2 regions of the Glaciecola sp. HA4-3 genome follow, and region 1 is predicted to be linked to the other one. Evidence: predicted binding sites of a transcription regulator. Region 1 holds the regulator's gene; the other holds the start of a gene.
The links. The regulator FliA, encoded in region 1, starts transcription of late flagellar genes. The targets are predictions, from matches to a motif close to CTAAAGNTNNNNNNNNNNNNGCCGATA.

Region 1 (10,077 bases):
ACTATGTAGTAGGTGTTGTTGTATTTGCCATTTTATTGATTATCAATTTCAAAGTTGTCACAGCAGGTGCAGGACGTATTTCAGAGGTCAACGCTAGGTTTACGCTTGACGCTATGCCTATGGTAAGCAAATGGCCATTGATGCTGATTTGAACGCAGGTTATATCGACCAAGACCAAGCGCGTAAAAGAAGAGAAGAAATAACGGCGGAGGCAGATTTTTATGGCTCAATGGATGGCGCTTCAAAGTTTGTAAAAGGTGATGCAATAGCCGGCCTATTTATTATGCTAATTAATATTGTTGGTGGCTTGTTTATTGGCATGTTTCAGCATGGATTAAGTTTTAATAATGCCATGGAAGTTTATACCGTTTTAACTATAGGTGATGGCTTAGTTGCACAAATTCCCTCCTTACTCTTATCGGTAGCCACCGCAATTATAGTAACGCGTGAAAATGACTCTCAAATAATGGGCGATGAGATCAAAGAGCAACTTGCCAATCGCCAAGCATTATACATTACCGCTGTGATTTTATTTATTATGGGCATAGTCCCTGGTATGCCTCATTTTGCATTTTTAATGTTTTCAGCGATTGTCGGTGGATATGCATTTTACCGAGACTATGCAAAAAAACAGCAGGAAAAAGAAGCGGCAAAAATTGACGCGCTTCCTGACAATACTAACCCATTAAGTGAAGTAAAAGAGCTGAGTTGGGATGACGTTCAGCAAGTCGATATTATTGGCTTAGAGGTTGGTTACCGCCTAATTCCTTTGGTAGACAAATCGCAAGGTGGAGAGCTATTAACCCGTATCAAAGGCGTGCGGAAAAAGTTATCGCAAGAACTTGGATTTTTAGTGCCACCTGTGCACATAAGAGATAATTTAGACTTCGCACCTACGGCCTATAGTATTTCTATGCTTGGCGTGACAGTTGGAGAGTCTCAAGTCTTACATGATTGCGAACTGGCTATTAATCCAGGTCAAGTATTTGGCACACTAGAAGGAACGCAAGTCAAAGATCCAGCCTTTGGATTAGATGCTATTTGGATTAAACCGTCTCAGCGCGAACATGCACAAACACTAGGGTATACAGTCGTTGATGCAGCAACTGTCGTTGCGACTCATTTAAGCCAGCTTTTATCTCAAAATGCATATCAGTTGTTGGGGCATGAAGAAGTCCAACAGTTGCTTGATATTCTTGAAAAGACCCATCCTAAATTAGTTGAAGGCTTAGTACCGGACGTATTGTCTTTATCGACAGTAGTAAAAGTACTGCAAACTTTACTAAATGAAGGTGTACCTATTCGAGATATGCGCACTATAGTGCAAACCCTTTCTGACTATGGTCCTAAAAGCACCGACCCAGATGTGTTGGTTTCAGCCTTAAGAATTGCACTTAAGAAACTGATTGTACAAGAAATAGCCAATGGCGCTGAAGAAGTACCGGTAATCACTTTAGCCCCTGATTTGGAACAGATGTTGCATAAGTCACTTCAAGCGGGTGGCGAAGATGGAGCTGGTATAGAGCCGGGCCTTGCTGAAAAGCTTCAGCAGTCTTTGTCACAAGCAAATGAACAACAAGAGTTAGCTGGCGAACCAGCGGTATTACTAACATCAGGTATGCTTCGGCCTGTACTATCAAAATTTTTGAAGCAAGCAGTATCAGGTTTACATGTATTGTCTTACCAAGAGATACCTGATGATAAACAAATAAAAATCGTATCTTCTGTCGGTCAATAATCTGACATCAATAAGATACTTTCGAGGATAGAATGAAGATAAGACGTTTTTTTGGCAAAGATATGCGCGAAGCACTTAAACAAGTGAAAGACGAATTAGGCGGTGATGCAGTCATTATGTCGAACAAAAAAAGCGCCGACGGCGTTGAGTTAGTGGTTGCCATTGACCCGTTTCACATGCCATTGCAGCAGGCAAAGACCGAAGCTGTGGTTGAATCGGCGTTTGAACAACCAAGTAAACCAACACCTAGTCTTAGCGAGATTATAGGCGACAGTGGTCCTGATAGTTTACAAGCGTTGCTAGAAAAACAACATTCTAAAACAAACAATGAATCATCACCAAATGCCGTTAATGAACAAGATAGAAAAGACGCATTACACTACTCGCAGCATCCTCAGTATGGCGCTGCACCAGAGCCTAGAGCCGATGAAAGAATTTTTCGCTCTCCTGCGTTTGTCGAAACCAAAGAGCAAGTGGATCAGCCAACCCAAGCCGATGGTATTCAGCCACCACCAAGCGTATTAGAACCGTCTCAAATAGACAATATCAAAGCGGAATTAGAATCGATCAAAAATGTCTTGAAGTACCAAGTGGCAGAATTGTCTGATGAGCGCAAAAAACGTCATAACCCAGTTCATAGTTTTCTCCATAAGCAAATTATTAAAATGGGCATTAGCCCTTTATTAGCGAAGCAGTTTGTTGAGTTTTTACCTCATCAAGTAGATGAAAAGAAAGGCTGGAAATACATTTTAAACTTGTTGTCCAATCGTCTACATGTAGGGGGCAACGATATTTTAAATCAAACGGGTGTTGTTGCATTAGTCGGACCAACAGGGACCGGTAAAACAACAACACTTGCCAAATTAGCGGCAAAATATGCCCAAAAATATGGACCTGAACAAGTAGCATTAGTCACTATCGATACCTATCGTATAGCCGCATATGAGCAATTAGCCACTTATGGCAAGATCATAGGGTGTGCAGTAAAAAAAGCGCACAACTCACAAGCACTTAGTGATGTGTTATATCAGCTTAGAAATAAAAAATTAGTGTTAATTGACACTGCAGGCTTCAGTCAACGCGATAGTCGTCTCATCCAGCAGTTAAGCGACTATGAGAATAAGCTTTCAGTTAATATTCGCAAGTATTTAGTTTTGCCTGCAGGCGCTCAGTATCAAGTATTAAATCAAACGGTGAAAGTCTATCAATCGACCGATATTCAAGGTTGCATATTTACTAAGCTAGATGAGTGTTACAGCTTAGGAGAGGCGCTAAGCGTATTGATTGAAAACGATTTGTCGTTAAGTTATGTGACTGACGGGCAACGGGTACCAGAAGATATCAAACTGGCTGATTCTGCAAATCTTACCTTAATTGCAGCCAAACTATTTCAAAAATACAACAACGACGCTCATATGGATGAAATGAGCAACGCGAGTTCACTATGATTGAAGATCAAGCAAGTAGTTTACGTAGCATGAATAAAAGCAAACAAGTAAAAGTGGTTGCGATTACCGGTGGTAAAGGAGGTGTTGGAAAAACCAATATCACACTTAATACTGCAATCGCAGCAGCAAAAAATGGTAGCCGAGTGATGGTACTTGATGCTGATCTAGGCTTGGCAAATGTTGATGTTATGCTGGGATTACGTGTTGAAAGAAACTTATCTCACGTGCTTAGCGGAGACTGCACGCTAGATGAAGTCTTAGTCACAGGGCCTTACGGGATTAAAATTGCGCCTGCCACATCGGGCACCAAAGCGATGACAGAATTAAGCCCTCATGAGCATGCGGGCTTAATCAGAGCATTTGGCGAGTTGCAAACGCCTATCGATATCCTGCTAATTGATACAGCAGCGGGTATTTCAGATATGGTGGTTAGCTTTTCAAAAGCCTCCCAAGATGTTGTTTTGGTAGTGTGTGATGAACCCACGTCTTTAACAGACGCCTACGCATTAATAAAGTTATTGAACAAAGAACAAGGCGTTTTCAAATTCAAGGTCGTTGCCAATATGGTGAGATCAGAACGAGAAGGCTAGGAGTTGTTTAACAAGTTATCAAAAGTGACAAGCAGGTTTTTGGATGTTGCTCTTGAGTTGGCAGCAATCGTGCCATTTGACGAAAACATTAGAAACTCAGTGCGTAAACAAAATGCAATTGTGGAGGCTTTTCCCACTTCGCCTGCATCAAAAGCAATATCAAATTTTGCAAAGGACTTGCAAACTTGGCCAGTTCCCATGCAAGCCGGTGGGCATTTGGAATTCTTTATAGAAAACCTTGTTTCTCTCCAAGATTAGAGTACGAGTAGGTAAACCAGAGTGAGTACTAAAGTGACAGGATATCAACAACAAATAGACAAGAACCAACTTGTTGAAAAGCATGCGCCTTTGGTCAAACGAATTGCGCATCATTTATTAGCGCGTTTGCCAGCAAGCGTGTTGGTAGATGATCTAATTCAATCGGGCATGATTGGTCTTTTAGAAGCAGCGCGCAATTTTGACGGTAACAAAGGTGCTAGCTTTGAGACGTTTGCCGGCATTCGAATTAGAGGTGCCATGCTTGATGAAATACGTAAAGGGGATTGGACACCGCGCTCGGTGCATAAAAATTCTCGCGCAATTACCGAAGCGATTAATCAAGTTGAACGAGCCACAGGCAGAGACGCTAGAGACACTGAGGTTGCTGAAAAACTTGAGGTTTCTTTGGATGCATATCATCAAATGTTGGGTGAAGTTAATGCTGGAAAATTGGTCGGAATTGAAGACTTAGGTGTCAGTGAAGATGTTTTAACTACGGAAGAATCAAAAGGTGCCGATAAACCTTTTGAAGACTTGATGCAAGGTTCATTTCAAAAAGCATTAGCAAAGGCGATTACCACATTGCCTGAGCGTGAAGCGATTGTTTTGTCTTTGTATTATGACGAAGAGCTTAATTTGCGTGAAATAGGTGAAGTGCTCGATGTCAGTGAATCTCGTGTCAGTCAAATACACTCGCAAGCGATGATTAAATTGAAGTCAAAAATGCAATCATGGCGAATCGAACAGTAACTGAGTCGAACAATAATTAATGCAGCAATTAACAAAGATCCATTGCGGAGGTAGTTTTGGATAAGAATATGAAAATCCTAGTGGTTGATGATTTTTCAACAATGCGTCGTATCATCAAAAACCTGCTAAAAGACCTAGGTTTTACCAACATTCAAGAAGCAGATGACGGTAATACCGCTTTGCCAATGCTTAACCAAGGTGATTTTGACTTTGTCGTCACTGATTGGAATATGCCTGGCATGCAAGGTATTGATCTATTGAGAGCTATTCGTTCTGACGACAAGTTAAAACACTTGCCTGTTTTAATGGTGACGGCTGAAGCGAAGAAAGAGCAAATCGTCGCAGCAGCTCAAGCTGGCGTAAATGGGTACGTTGTTAAGCCATTTACAGCTGCGACACTCAAGCAAAAATTAGACAAAATTTTTGAACGCCTAGGTTAATATTCCAACAAAAAGGGCATTGTCGATGTCTCAAGAAGAACCTTTGATAAGTTTAGAGCAAGCTAAACAGCTAGTGTCTTTTCTAGAAGAGCAAGATATAGAGTCTGCTAACGATATCATTCATACCATCGCGCTAGAGGAATCAGCCGAATTATTTTCAGAAGTGGGGAAGTTGACGCGTCAATTACATGACTCGCTCAGAAACTTTCAACTTGACGAACGCTTGAGCATGCTCATGCAATCAGAGATTCCAGATGCCACCTCTCGTTTAGAGTATGTAATACAAGAAACTGAAAAAGCTGCCAACAGCACAATGGATGCAGTTGAAAAAAGTATGCCTTTAGCAGAACAGCTTAATGATCGTTTAGAAAGTATATTACCTGAATGGAAAAAGCTGATGAGCCGCCAAATTGAAGTTGGCGAGTTTAAAACACTTTGTGTTGAGTTAGACAAACTATTAACCGACGCAAAAGATGATTCAAGAGAATTAAATAATAGCTTAACGGAAGTGCTTATGGCACAAGGTTATCAAGATTTAACGGGGCAGGTGATTAAGCAAGTAATCAGCCTAGTTAACGAAGTTGAAACGCACTTAGTTGATATGCTTGCCACGTTTAGTGACGCGGAAACAAATAGAGATAAACCTCAATCTTCTATCAAAACTGACGATAAGGTAAAAGCTGAAGGGCCAATTGTAAACGCCTCTTCTCGAGATGATGTGGTCAACGGACAAGACGACGTCGATGATTTGTTGTCTAGTTTAGGGTTTTAGGGGGTTCGATAATGTCATTTGAAATGGATGAAGATATCTTACAAGATTTTCTAGTTGAAGCAGGGGAAATCCTTGAGCAGCTTCAAGAGCAGCTTGTCGACCTTGAAAACAACCCTGATAACGCAGACCTACTCAATGCCATTTTTAGAGGTTATCACACTGTAAAAGGTGGAGCCGGATTTTTATCGCTTACCGAATTAGTCGATATTTGTCACGGCGCTGAAAACGTGTTTGACATTATGCGCAATGGTCAACGTACTCTGACTCCAGAGCTAATGGACGTGATATTGCAAGCAACCGATGTGGTTGTAGACATGTTTGAAAAAGTAAAATCACGTGAACCGCTTGAAGCTGCGCCAGCTGAACTTATCGATATATTGCACAAGCTAAGCACACCAGAGCAAGAAGGTGAGGATATTTTTACTACGGCTTCAAGTGATGAAGAACAGTCACCAGCGCAAGTCGAAGAGCCTCAAGAAGTCGTTGTAGAACCTCAAAATGATACAAGTGCAGATAAAAGTGAAAGCACTGAAAGTATCGATGAAATAACAGATGATGAATTTGAAGCGCTACTTGATGAACTGCATGGCAGTAAATCTGGCCCAAGTGCTACCCAAGATACTTCTTCACAAACCAATGCTTCACAAACCAGCGCTCCACAACCAAATACGTCTTCAGATAAGCCAGATGATAATGCGGGTAGTGATGATATTAGCGATGATGAATTTGAAGCGCTGCTTGATGAGCTTCATGGCAAGGGTGGGTTTTCTACCTCTGATGCGTCATCTGCCAAACCGCAGGAACCTGCAGCACCTGCAGTCGCGGGCAATAACGATGATGATGAAATTAGCGACGAAGAATTTGAAGCTTTATTAGATAATCTGCATGGCAAAGGGCAAGGTCCCGCGCCAGTTGCCAATGAAGTACCTACAAACTCTGATGCGGTAAATAAAGCTAAAGACGATGTGAAAACGGCACAAAAAGCAGCGCCAAAAACGCAAGATACTAAAAAGCCGGCTACACAAAAACCTGCAGCAAAAGCTGACAATAAAGCATCAAGTGCTGCTAAGCCTAAAGCCCCTGTTGCTGCCAAAAAACCAGATTCGAAACCAGCTGCACCACAAGCTGAGACGACCGTTAGAGTCGATACTAAGCGATTAGACCAAATAATGAATATGGTCGGTGAGTTGGTACTAGTGAGAAATCGTTTACTTAGCTTAGGTATTACCAATGCCGACGAAAGCATGACCAAAGCGATTGCAAATTTAGATGTCGTGACTGGCGATTTGCAAGGTGCGGTAATGAAAACGCGGATGCAGCCTATTAAAAAGGTGTTTGGCCGCTTCCCAAGAGTCGTTAGAGATTTGGCTCGCACCCTGAAAAAAGAAATTTCCTTAGTGCTGGAAGGTGAAGAAACTGATTTAGATAAAAATTTAGTAGAAGCACTTGCCGATCCTTTGGTTCACCTTGTCAGAAACTCTGTTGATCATGGTATTGAAATGCCTGATGAACGAGAAGCAGCAGGTAAACCTAGAATGGGAACGGTCAAACTAGCAGCTTCACAAGAAGGTGATCATATTCTATTGACCATTGCTGATGATGGTAAAGGAATGGACGCTGAAAAGCTAAAAGGCATTGCGATTGACAGAGGTGTTTTAGATGCAGATGCAGCAGCAAGAATGTCGGATGTTGAAGCCTTTAATTTGATTTTTGCCCCCGGGTTCTCTACCAAAACCGAAATAAGTGATATTTCTGGTCGTGGTGTTGGTATGGACGTGGTAAAAACAAAAATTAACCAACTCAATGGTGCGGTCAGCATCAATTCAGCTTTAGGTGAAGGTACAACTCTAGAAATTAAAGTGCCCCTAACGCTAGCGATTTTGCCTACCTTGATGATAGTGGTTGGTCAACAGACTTTCGCGCTTCCACTTGGCTCGGTAAATGAAATTATCAATATGGATTTAAGTAAGACAAATACAGTTGATAATCAACTTACGATGATCGTCAGATCAAAGGCAATCCCATTGTTCTATCTTAGTGAATGGCTGAACCCAAATGGTGGTGAATCGGATCGTGCACTTGGACATGTGGTAGTGACGCAAATTGGAACACAGCAAGTTGGTTTTGTTGTTGATTCACTTATTGGTCAAGAAGAAGTGGTGATCAAACCTTTAGATACCTTGCTGCAAGGAACACTACAGGTATGGCTGGGGCGACAATTACCTCAGATGGAGGGATAGCCCTTATACTTGATATCCCAAGTCTATTGAAACGCTATGCATAGCGTATTGATTCGGATTTATAAATAAGGCGTAGTTCAATCCATGAAAACGTGGACGCTGGTCAATCAAAAGGGGGGTCGGTAAAACGACGAGTGCCGTTTCTATGGCAGCGGCCTTGAGTAAATTGGGGCATAAAGTTTTGCTTATCGACATAGATCCGCAAACGTCCCTTACGCATTATTTTCGTCTTGATAGTGATAGCAATATTACCTTGTATGATGTTTTTATGGCTTCATTATCGCCTCAACATTTACAGTCGCTAATTGATGACGCCATATTACCAACAAGTCACACTAATATATCGATGATTACAGCTCATATGGCATTGGCAACCTTGGATAAAAGTCTTGGTGATACTCCAGGCAAGGGCCTACTATTAAACAAAATTATTGAAAATATCGACAAGTCCTCACATGAGTTTGATTATGTGTTAATTGATAGCCCACCAGGTTTAGGTGTATTGATGGTTAACGCCTTAGTCGCAGCTGATCACATCATTATCCCTACACAAACAGAGTATATGGCGATACAAGGTGCGCACTCAATGCTTAAGACAATCGATATGATGCGCTCTAGTTTGTTTAAAAACCCTAGCGTCATAATTGTACCAACCATGTTTGATCGTCGCTTAAATGCCTGTGTACAAGGATATAAGTCAATGCGTGAGCGATATAAAGACATAGTGTGGAAAGGATATATACCAAACGATACAAAATTTAGAGAAGCCAGTGTCCAAGGCTGCTCCATTTCTACAGTAGCGCCTCATTCAAAAGGCGCCTTTGCATATGAAAAGTTGATTAATGACTTATCTCAAGTAGCTATGATAAAAGTGAAACGTTCATGAAAAAAATACATCATACCAGTTATGCAAAACAAGCTTTAGATGATTACTTGCAGGACTTAACTTTTACACAAATTGAGCAAGAAACTGCAAACAGTACAGTGCCAGAAGAGCCAAGGGTCTTATTGGATAAAACAAGCAGTTTATCTGCACTATTTGATAACATTGATACCAAAATATCTCAGATAGATAATGATAATGTAGATGTTCAGCTTGATAATGAAAATGCTAAGCACCAGCCTTGCAATAATCCTACAAAAGAACCGATATACCATGATGGTTTGCGAAACCCAACTATCTCTTTATTCGACAGCTTACCTCAAGATTTTAGTGTCCTAATATTTAGACTATCAGACATTACATTAGCTATTCCATTAATCGAATTGGGCAGTATTACTAAAATAACGCAACTCAAAACTCTACCGGGCAAACCAAGATGGTTTAAAGGCGTGTTGCTGGGCAATGAGAAAAATCTACAATGTATTGATGCCAGTGCGTGGTTTTTAGGAGATAAAGGTAATAAAAATCGAACAACTGACGATACATATCAATATGCAATTCAATTAGGTAAGTCTGACTATGCATTATGCTGCGATGAAGTAATTACCAGTCAGTCTTTGTCAAAGCAAGATTTAAAATGGTCAAAAGACTCACAGATGACCAAACGCCCTTGGCTTGCAGGTATGGTAAAGGACAAAATGTGCGCACTGATTGACGGTGCAAATTTGGTACAAGTTGTGCTTAATTAACAAGACTATGAACATCAACACAACGATATTGAGCGGAGCAACAGCGAATGTCTGAAGAAAGAACTACATCAAATAACTCAGAGCAAAGTGAACAAGAATTGCAATGGGTCACATATCGCCTTGATGACGAGACTTACGGCATCAATGTTATGCAGGTTCAAGAAGTACTTAGGTATACAGAAATAGCCCCGGTACTCATGGTGCGCCTA
Region 2 (10,077 bases), 1.2 Mb from region 1:
CTTTGACAAATGTGCTTCTTTACTCAAACCAGATGGTTTGATGTTGCTACAATCCATCACTATCGATGATAGACGGTATGACAGCTACGCCAATAGTGTTGATTTTATTCAGAAATATATATTCCCAGGTGGTTTTTTGCCCTCCCAGATGGTCATTAATCAGCATTTAAAGAAATTCACTGATATGTCAATTGCTGATGTGCATGACATTGGACTTGATTATGCAAAAACCTTGAAAGACTGGTTTGAGGCATTTAATCAGCAAACTAATGCTTTGGCAGACGACGGATACGATGAACGATTTAGGAGGATGTGGCAGTATTATCTTAACTATTGTGAGGGCGGCTTTATGGAAAGAGCAATTAGCACTGTTCAACTGGTTATTAGAAAGCCGCATTTTAGACAAGGCATCGTACGGTAAACGATTGCAAGTACAAAAAAGCCCAGATATATCATGTGGGCTTTTTTATAAAGTGCTTAGCATATCGGCTTAAGGGTCTTGCTCTGATTCAGTTTCTAAAACAGAGATTGGGTCAGAAAATTTGGGCTTACCTTGCAAAATAGCAATTTCAACCCTTCGATTCTGCGCCCTTGCTTGTGCTGTCTCTCCACCAGTAATAGGCTCATTTGCCGCTTTGCCAATTACTCTCATTCTCGTTTCATCAAACCCGCGTGCCAATCTTAATTCCTCAGCAACAGCCACCGCTCGTTGTGCTGATAAATCCCAGTTTGAGCGATATAACTCATTGGCAACGTGACCACTATCACTGTGCCCAGTAATTTCTATCGTGCCAAGGCATATCGTTTAGCAAAAGGCCTAAGTTACGAATTATCGGCGTAAATTGCGGTTGAAGAAATGCTGAACCTTCAGAAAATGAACCATTCTCACGAATACGAATAACGATTTGCTGCCCCAAATTTTCAACGTCAATTGCACCATCTTTAATTTCTTTTTGTAATAACTCTTCTACTCGCTTCTTGTTCTCTTCGATTTGATCTTGTTGAGCAGCTGCCGCTGCGGCTGCTGCCGTTTGGTTTGCAGTCTGTGGTGACTGGCCGCCTCTAAATGAACCCTGTTGCTTTTGGCGTCCACCAGCAGAGTCGTCATCACCTTCTTGGAAGTTGAGCATTGGCTTAGTAATGTCTTGAGTTATTTGCTGTACGGTTTCAATTGGTGTGGGGTCTGGCTTGCCGGGTCTAAACTCCAACGCGACAACACTCGTACCTTTTGGTATATCCTTCAACTCGATTTTATTTTGCACCCCAAAAGCAAACTTCATTGAACCTGCTATCTGCTTAAATTTTTTCACATCCATTTCAGAAAACGACAATAACAGGACAAAAAAGCACATGAGTAAGGACATAAGATCTGCAAATGTACCCATCCAAGCGGGTAGACCCTCGGGGGGCATTTTGGACATTCTTCCTCTTCCATTACGCTACTTCCTCGGTTGCGACTTCACGTTTACTTTCGGCTAAATATCCTTTCAAGACACCTTCAATCACGCGAGGATTTTGTCCATCAGCAATCCCTAAAATGCCGTCTAATATTAGACTTTGATTCAGTTTCTCTTCAACTGAACGCACACTTAGTTTAAACGCGATTGGCAAACAAAATAGGTTCGCTAAAATAGCGCCATATAATGTTGTTAACAATGCAACTGCCATCGCAGGTCCAATTGCTTTGGGGTCGTCCATGTTGGACAGCATCGCAACTAAACCAACCAAGGTGCCAATCATTCCCATTGCTGGAGCTACATCTCCCATTGATTTGAAAATGACCGATCCTGCTTCGTGGCGCTCGGTTGTATTTGAAATATCTTTGCCCATCGTTGAACGAACGACATCTACATCATGACCGTCAACCAACATATCAACGCCCTTTTGCATAAATGCATTGTCAATTTCGGCTTCCTCTAACGCCAAAAAACCGCCTTTTCTAGCTTTATCCGCCATATCAACAATTTGTTCGATTAATTCATCTGGTGTTTGAATTTTGAAAGAAAAAGCTTTTGCAATCACCTTGCCAGCACCTAAAAACTGAGACAAGGGATATTGCATTACGACAACAAATATAGTGCCACCAAAGACAATCAATACTGAAGGCACATTGAAAAATATCCCTAAATCACCACCAAGTACCATCGCCATAATAACGAAGCCTATTGCGCCAATAAAGCCTATTATTGTTGCTAAATCCACGGTTAACTCCCACCAGTATAAATATCAAATAAAAAATATGTGTTTGTGCCATAAAGTATGAAAAAACTATGCCACTATTTAATTCACCAATTGAATAGTAACTAGACTTCAAATGGAATAACGGCAAAGTGAGAAAATTCTTTACTCTTAAATCCGGTATTTTATTCCTCTAGCAATTGAATTTATGCGGCCTGTCGGGTAAGGTTCATGGCATAAAATATTGGATTAATTAAACATGAATATAGAATCACTATCGTTTGAAGATGCAATGTCTGAATTGGACAAGATTGTTCTTGAAATGGAGCGCGGTGAAATTCCTTTAGAGACCTCTTTAAAGCAGTTTGAACAAGGGGTTGCGTTGGCGCGCCACACTCAAAAGTTATTGAAAGATGCTGAGCAGAAAGTACAAATTTTGACTCAACAACAAGGTCAGGAAAACTTAGAAACATTTGACGAGCAGTAAGGCTGTTTATGTCGTTGCCAAATGAAATTAGAGGCCAGCTTGATTATGTTCATCATGCGTTAGAACAAGCGTATTTAGAACATGCTCAAAACTTACCTGTACCTAGTCAGAAATTACATGATGCCATGCGGTATTCTTTGCTAAATGGCGGTAAACGGCTGCGCCCGTTATTAGTATTTATTGTTGGGGATATGTTGACACTCAAAGAGTCAGACCTAAAGCACGTAGCCCTAGCATTAGAGTGTATTCACGCATATTCTCTTGTTCACGATGACCTTCCTGCGATGGATGATGATGATTTAAGGCGAGGAAAGCCTACTTGCCACATAAAGTTTGACGAAGCGACCGCTATTTTAGCGGGTGATGCCCTGCAGTGTTGGGCGTTTGAGATACTATCGCTAGCGCCCATGACAAGATTTGCCGCAAGCCGCAAAATTGAATTAATTACTTATTTAAGTCAAGCAGCTGGGGCAACTGGCATGGTTGCTGGACAAAGTTTGGATTTACTCGCTACAGACAGCGATATCAGTCTTGAGCATTTGACTCAAATGCATCGTTTAAAAACAGGTGCACTGCTCAAAGCAAGTATATTGATGCCCTGTCTACTGAGCCAAAATATGCTGCCAGAGCATCAAGTATTGCTTGGCACATTTGCAGACTGTATTGGCACTAGCGTTTCAAATACAAGACGATATTCTAGATGTTACTACTGATACCGATACATTGGGTAAGCCTCAAGGTTCTGATGCGCAAGCAAACAAGGCAACGTTTGTTTCGCTACTAGGATTAGAAGGCGCACAAAAAGAGCTACATTTACAAAGAGATATGGCATTAAACGCACTAAGCAATTTGCCTTATGACACAAGCAATTTACATAGCTTTGCTCAGTTTATGGTAACTCGTACTTACTAAACCTGACAACAGAGCCAATACTAAAGAAGACAAAAATTAAAATGAGTTTAGATCTTTCAAATTATCCGCATTTAGCCAAAGCGAATATCCCACAGGAGTTGCGTCAGCAACCAAAAACATCGCTAAAAGCAATTGCCGATGAACTTCGTCAATACTTGCTCAATAGTGTCAGTGCAAGTAGTGGTCACTTTGCTTCGGGGCTAGGAACAGTCGAACTCACCGTCGCGCTTCATTACGTTTTCAATACGCCATTTGATCGTATTGTGTGGGATGTGGGTCATCAAGCTTATCCCCACAAAATCTTAACAGGAAGACGTGAGCGCATGCAGACTATTCGGCAAAAAGACGGGCTGCACCCGTTTCCTTGGCCTGCTGAAAGTGAGTACGACACTTTTGCCGTTGGTCATTCATCCACTTCAATAAGTGCGGCATTAGGTATGGCAATAGCTGCAGAAAAAGAGGCTAAAGGTCGTCGTGTTGTTGCCGTAATTGGTGATGGAGCAATGACAGCTGGGCTAGCTTTTGAAGCGCTTAATCACGCAGGCGATATTAACAAAGATCTTACAGTCATACTCAACGATAATGAGATGTCTATCTCGGAAAATGTTGGCGCCTTAAATAGTCATTTAGCTAGATTATTAACAGGTAATTTTTTCAATAGCATTAGAGATGGCGGCAAGAAGTTTTTATCAAATGTTCCCCCAATTAAAGAATTAGCCAGCAAAGCTGAAGAACATATCAAAGGTATGGTAGCCCACAGGTACTATTTTTGAAGAATTAGGCTTTAATTATATTGGGCCTATCGATGGGCACGATGTGGACGCAGTCGTTGACACCTTGTCAAATATGCGAAGCATGAGCGGTCCAAAACTATTGCATGTTGTCACTAAAAAAGGAAAGGGCTACACACAAGCTGAACGAGATCCAATTAAATGGCATGCCGTTCCTAAGTTTGATCATACCACCCAAGAATTTCCTAAAAGTAAGCCTAGCTCGCCAACTTTTTCCGCAATATTCGGCAACTGGCTGTGCAATATGGCGGCAAATGACAAAGATCTAGTAGCAATTACTCCTGCGATGCGTGAAGGCTCTGGTATGGTGAAATTTTCACAAACTTATCCGGAACAATATATTGATGTAGCAATTGCTGAGCAGCATGCTGTAACACTTGCGGCAGGATTAGCGCGAGAAGGTAAGCATGCCATTGTTGCTATTTATTCAACGTTTTTACAACGTGCATATGACCAATTGATTCATGACGTAGCCCTACAGAACCTACCCGTTTTATTTGCCATCGACCGCGCTGGAATTGTTGGCGCTGATGGTCCAACTCACCAAGGTGCTTTTGATATCCCATATCTAAGATGCATCCCTAATATGATTATCATGACCCCAAGCGATGAACAGCAATGTAGCCAAATGCTATACACTGGACATATTGCACAACAACCGGCATCTGTTCGTTACCCCAGAGGAGCAGGTATAGGCGTTACGCCAAAAGAAGAAATGGAAGCGCTTGAAATAGGAAAAAGTAAGCGTTTAAAAAGCGGTTTAAAAGTCGCTATTCTTAATTTTGGAACACTTCTACCAGAAGCCCTGAAAGCTGCTGAGCGCGCTAATTATAGCGTTGTTGATATGCGCTTTGTAAAACCGATTGATGAAGCGGCAATAATTGCACTAGCAAACGAACATGAGTTACTAGTCACATTAGAAGATGGCGCAATTAAAGGAGGAGCAGGCAGTGCTGTAATGGAAACCTTGCATGCTAATAAAGTCTTGGCACATGTGCTTATGCTTGGTTTGCCTGATAAATTTATTATGCAAGGTACGCAACAAGAAATGTACGCGGAGCTTGGTATTGATTGTAATGGTATTCTAGACGCCATAGACCGGTTTTTAGCATAAACCAAAAAATTGGACGCAATATTTAGCTAACTAGAAATAGTTAGCTAATAAAAAGTAACCTAGGTGCATGGCAGACATTGCGAATATACCAGCTACGATATCGTCAATCATAATACCAAAGCCGCCATGAATGTTTTTATCGAAAAAGCTTATTGGCCAAGGCTTCCATATATCAAAGACTCTAAAAAGAAGAAACCCTACTAAAAGGGTGTGCCAATTAATATCTATAAAAATGAATACTAGCATCATGCCCGCAATTTCATCCCACACAATGGCACCATGATCATGTACCCCTAAATCCTTACTTACGTTTTCGCAAATAAAAATGCCTAACAAAATACTCAATATCGTCACTATGAGAAAAAGGTAACTAGGTAAAAAGGACATACCGAATATTAGAGGGATTGCAGCTAATGACCCCATGGTGCCGGGCATAAATGGAATTAAACCGGTCCCAAAACCAAAACCTAGAAAGTGACTAGGTTTATAAAGGCTTACTTTGTCGCGATGTTCTTTAAGCATCGTATTTAAAAGTGTTTATAACCTGCACTTTGAGACTCCTCAAGCGCATAGGTTTCATTTTCTAATCGCACATCGACTTTCCCTGTGGCCCCTGTCATTTGGCCAATACATGCATAATCGATTGCGTAGCTGTCTAATGCATTTAATACTGCTGTTCGATGCTCTTCACAGACGGTAAACAACAGTTCATAATCATCACCAGCGGTGGTTGCATATTTAAGTGCATCATTCAATTCAGCCACATTTTCACCTAAGGCTGGAGACAGAGGTAACTTTTCTAAGTGTAAAAGCACGCCGGTATTAGACGCATTAGCAATATGTTGTACATCTTGGAGTAAGCCATCTGAAATATCAATACAAGCGCTTGCTAAACGCCTTAAGCTAGTGCCAGCAAGAATGCGTGGTGTTGGAGTAAGATGTCTTTTTATTAGATATTCCCTTGCTTGCTTATCCTGGATATCAAGCTTACCCATGAGTATGTCGAGGCCAGCACCAGCATCACCTAAGGTTCCAGTAACAAAAATCCAATCATCCTTTGCTGCACCACTTCTTTTAAGCATGCTATCGGGCGGCACAAAACCTTGTGCTGTGATGGTAATCGAAAGTGGCCCTTTAACAGTATCCCCGCCTATCAATTGAACCGAATAGTATTCGGTTAGTTCAAATAAACGTTTTGCAAAATCAGATAGCCACCGCTCGTCAGCCTCAGGCATCGCCAATGATAGACTCAGCCATGCAGGTTCAGCTCCCATTGCGGCCAAATCGCTAAGATTTACTGCAACAATTTTTTCAGCTAAGTCGCTGGCTTTGGTGCCTGCTAAGAAGTGAACATGCTCAATCATGGTGTCAGTGGTCGTGACCAATAATTGATTAGGAGGGGGCATTGTTACTGCAGCATCGTCTCCAATTCCAACATTGACATCTTTTCTCGCATAAGTTGGATTTGCAAAATACTGCTTTATTAAGTCAAATTCGTTCGCCATTTAGGTTCTTTCGTTGGCTCTTAAGGTTTTGACAGCTTTATCTAATGCACCATTTATAAATTTATGACTTTCTTCAGCGCCAAACGTCTTAGCTAACTCGATAGATTCATTAATAACAACTTTATATGGTGTATCGATACGTTCTAATAGTTCAAAGGTCGCAAGACGCATAATTGATTTTTCAATGGGGTCTAACTCTTCAGGTAGCCTACCTAGATAAGCTTTATACGCTTTATCAATTCGTTCTGGGTCTTGTGACACCCCAGCAAGGATGGCTTGAAAATATTCCATATCTACTTTTTTCATGTCATTAGTAGTGGCCATAGTCAGCTCAATTTGCTGCATATCGTTTCCACTTAACAACCAAGCGTACAAAGCTTGTAAAGCAAGCACACGTGCTTGCTTTCTATGGGCAGGTTTCACTTATAAAGCCTCGTCAATCGCACTAATTACATTTACCATTTCAAGTGCCCCAAGCGCCGCTTCAGAGCCTTTATTTCCAGCTTTTGTGCCTGAGCGTTCGATTGCTTGTTCAATTGAATCCGTGGTAATTACACCAAACGCTACCGGAATCGTAGCGTCTAGCGATACTTGAGCAAGCCCTTTATTACACTCACCAGCAACAAAATCAAAATGAGGTGTTCCGCCTCGTATTACGGCGCCAAGCGCGATTATCGCGTCAAAACCACCTTTTTGAGCCAGCTTCTTTGCTACGATGGGTAACTCATAAGCGCTAAGGCACTCTTACAAGAGTAATATCATCAGGATTCACTTCGCCATGTCGTTCTAAAGTATCTAGCGCACCTTCCAACAAACTTTCTACTACAAAACTATTAAATCTTGAGACAATTACAGCAAATTTCTTGCCTGTCGCGCGAATATTACCTTCAATAACCTGCATCTAGAGTACTCCTGATAATTTTGGGCGCAAAGTATAGCACACTGCTATATGACTAGTCGCCTTTTTTAATGCTTATGTGTCGTTAGCAAATGCTATGCTAATCACTTTCAACGTATTCAACCACTTCAAGACCAAATCCTGATAGAGCAGAATACTTGACGGGCTTGCTTAGTAGACGCATTTTCTTGATACCTAGACTCGCTAAGATTTGACTCCCTACGCCTACAGTCCGAGAAGACCCTTCCCACATTTTAGATTTTCCCACCTCGTTATTGTCTTCTGCTTCAAATTGCTTTACTTGGCCAATCAGATCTTCTTCTTTACCAAGCAAAACAATGACTCCCCCTTCATTAGCCACTTTTTCCATAGCATTATTGAGTGAATATGACCGATTAATGGCGCGCGTAGAACCAAGTAAATCACTAAAAGTGTTGTGCAGGTGAACACGTACCAATGTTGGTTGTTGTGTATTTACTTCACCTTTTTGCAAAACAAAGTGTATTTGTTGGTCTATTGAATCTTTAAAAGTATGAAGATCGAACTCACCAAATGTTGTGGGTAATTTGCAGGTAGCTACCTTTTCAATAGTGGTCTCATTTAAATTACGGTATTCGATAAGATCAGCAATTGTGCCTATCTTCAAATCATGTTCTTTGGCAAAGACCTCAAGTTCAGGTCTTCGCGCCATACTGCCATCTGGATTCAAAATTTCAACAATCACGCTGGCAGGCTCGCACCCAGCCAAGCGAGCTAAATCTACGCCTGCCTCAGTATGCCCAGCCCTATTTAATACACCACCTTCTTTGGCAATCAATGGGAAAATATGCCCAGGCTGGACGATATCATCGCTTGAGGCATTTTCATCAACTGCAGCTAAAACAGTACGTGCTCTATCAGCAGCGGATATCCCTGTGGTAACACCTGTTGCAGCTTCAATTGAAACGGTGAAATTAGTAGAGAACTGAGCAGCGTTGTTATCTACCATAAGCGGTAATTTTAAGCGCTTACATCTGTCTTGCGTCATTGGCAAGCAAACTAAACCACGGGCGTGTGTAACCATAAAGTTGATGGCCTCAGGCGTTACATGCTGGGCAGCCATGATCAAGTCGCCTTCATTTTCTCGATCTTCGTCATCCATTAGAATGACCATTTTGCCTAGTTTTATATCTTGAATTATTTCTGCCGTACTATTAAGTGCCATTCTACTATCTCAGTGTGTGGTAACGGTTTTAGAATATTAAGTGTTTACTATCTGTTTATTTTAAATAGCCATGCTCAGCCAAAAAAGTCATGCTGATATCATTATTTGACGAATCAGCTGCTTTGTCACCTTGAAGTAAGCGCTCTAAATATCGAGCAACAACATCTACTTCTAAGTTTACTTTAGTGCCAACTTTGTATCCACCTATAACGGTTTCTTGTAGTGTATGAGGAATTAACCAAAGCATAAACGATGCACCGTCAAGTTCATTAACTGTTAAACTGACGCCATCAACAGTGATAGAGCCTTTGTGCGCAATATATTTTGCTAAATCATCAGGGGCTTTTATCCAAATCTCGACATAGTTACTGTGCTCGTTAATAGCTTGGACTGTGCCAAGGCCGTCAACATGCCCGCTGACAATATGACCACCAAAGCGGCTATCAGCTCGCATCGCTTTTTCAAGGTTAACTTTGTTACCTACTTGATAATGAGCAAAACCAGTATATTTTATCGTTTCGGCTGAAACATCTGCAGCGTAAAAATTCTCACCCTTATCTACAACCGTTAGACAAACTCCGCTAGTGGCAATGCTATCTCCTAAATGTACATCCGAGGTATCAAGTTTGCCTGTGTTAACGACTAAACGATAATTATCACCTAAATCTTTAAGTGATGTGATTTCCCCTGTTGCTTCTATAATGCCTGTGAACATTCGTTTATTTATCCTTTTGGGACTATGATTTTACAACGCTAAAATAACTTTAATATCGGGACCGATTTTTTCCAGACTAGCAAATCGCCCATTTATTGCGTCAGCTAACACCTCAGGCGATACTATCTCAGTCAAGCCTTTGGCTTGACTACCTAAAATTTTAGGGGCTTGATAGATAATCAGTTCGTTTACCAAACCTTGACTTATTAAGGCTCCTGATAGTCTCTCACCAGCTTCTACCCAGACATGATTAATATCTCGTGATGCCAAGTC

Region 2: the regulator FliA is predicted to act here: its motif matches at 2,321-2,347, upstream of pomA (flagellar motor protein PomA).

The regions. Positions count from the first base shown of each region.
Region 1 covers NZ_CM146340.1:1,035,362-1,045,438, forward strand. Annotated here, with positions in the region: partial or broken gene flhA (flagellar biosynthesis protein FlhA) at 1-1,738, shown strand, start outside; gene flhF (flagellar biosynthesis protein FlhF) at 1,771-3,186, shown strand; partial or broken gene ACZ1G6_RS04950 (MinD/ParA family ATP-binding protein) at 3,183-4,034, shown strand; gene ACZ1G6_RS04955 (RNA polymerase sigma factor FliA) at 4,056-4,784, shown strand; gene cheY (chemotaxis response regulator CheY) at 4,841-5,224, shown strand; gene ACZ1G6_RS04965 (protein phosphatase CheZ) at 5,250-5,996, shown strand; gene ACZ1G6_RS04970 (Hpt domain-containing protein) at 6,008-8,236, shown strand; gene ACZ1G6_RS04975 (ParA family protein) at 8,343-9,122, shown strand; gene ACZ1G6_RS04980 (chemotaxis protein CheW) at 9,119-9,868, shown strand; partial or broken gene ACZ1G6_RS04985 (chemotaxis protein CheW) at 9,916-10,077, shown strand, end outside.
Region 2 covers NZ_CM146340.1:2,213,258-2,223,334, forward strand. Annotated here, with positions in the region: gene ACZ1G6_RS10505 (class I SAM-dependent methyltransferase) at 1-421, shown strand, start outside; partial or broken gene ACZ1G6_RS10510 (flagellar motor protein MotB) at 491-1,435, opposite strand; gene pomA (flagellar motor protein PomA) at 1,435-2,202, opposite strand; gene ACZ1G6_RS10520 (exodeoxyribonuclease VII small subunit) at 2,438-2,665, shown strand; gene ACZ1G6_RS10525 (polyprenyl synthetase family protein) at 2,674-3,378, shown strand; gene ACZ1G6_RS10530 (polyprenyl synthetase family protein) at 3,329-3,577, shown strand; partial or broken gene dxs (1-deoxy-D-xylulose-5-phosphate synthase) at 3,619-5,482, shown strand; gene ACZ1G6_RS10540 (phosphatidylglycerophosphatase A family protein) at 5,513-6,004, opposite strand; gene thiL (thiamine-phosphate kinase) at 6,010-6,987, opposite strand; gene nusB (transcription antitermination factor NusB) at 6,988-7,410, opposite strand; partial or broken gene ribH (6,7-dimethyl-8-ribityllumazine synthase) at 7,411-7,888, opposite strand; gene ribBA (bifunctional 3,4-dihydroxy-2-butanone-4-phosphate synthase/GTP cyclohydrolase II) at 7,986-9,089, opposite strand; gene ACZ1G6_RS10565 (riboflavin synthase) at 9,145-9,804, opposite strand; gene ribD (bifunctional diaminohydroxyphosphoribosylaminopyrimidine deaminase/5-amino-6-(5-phosphoribosylamino)uracil reductase RibD) at 9,835-10,077, opposite strand, start outside.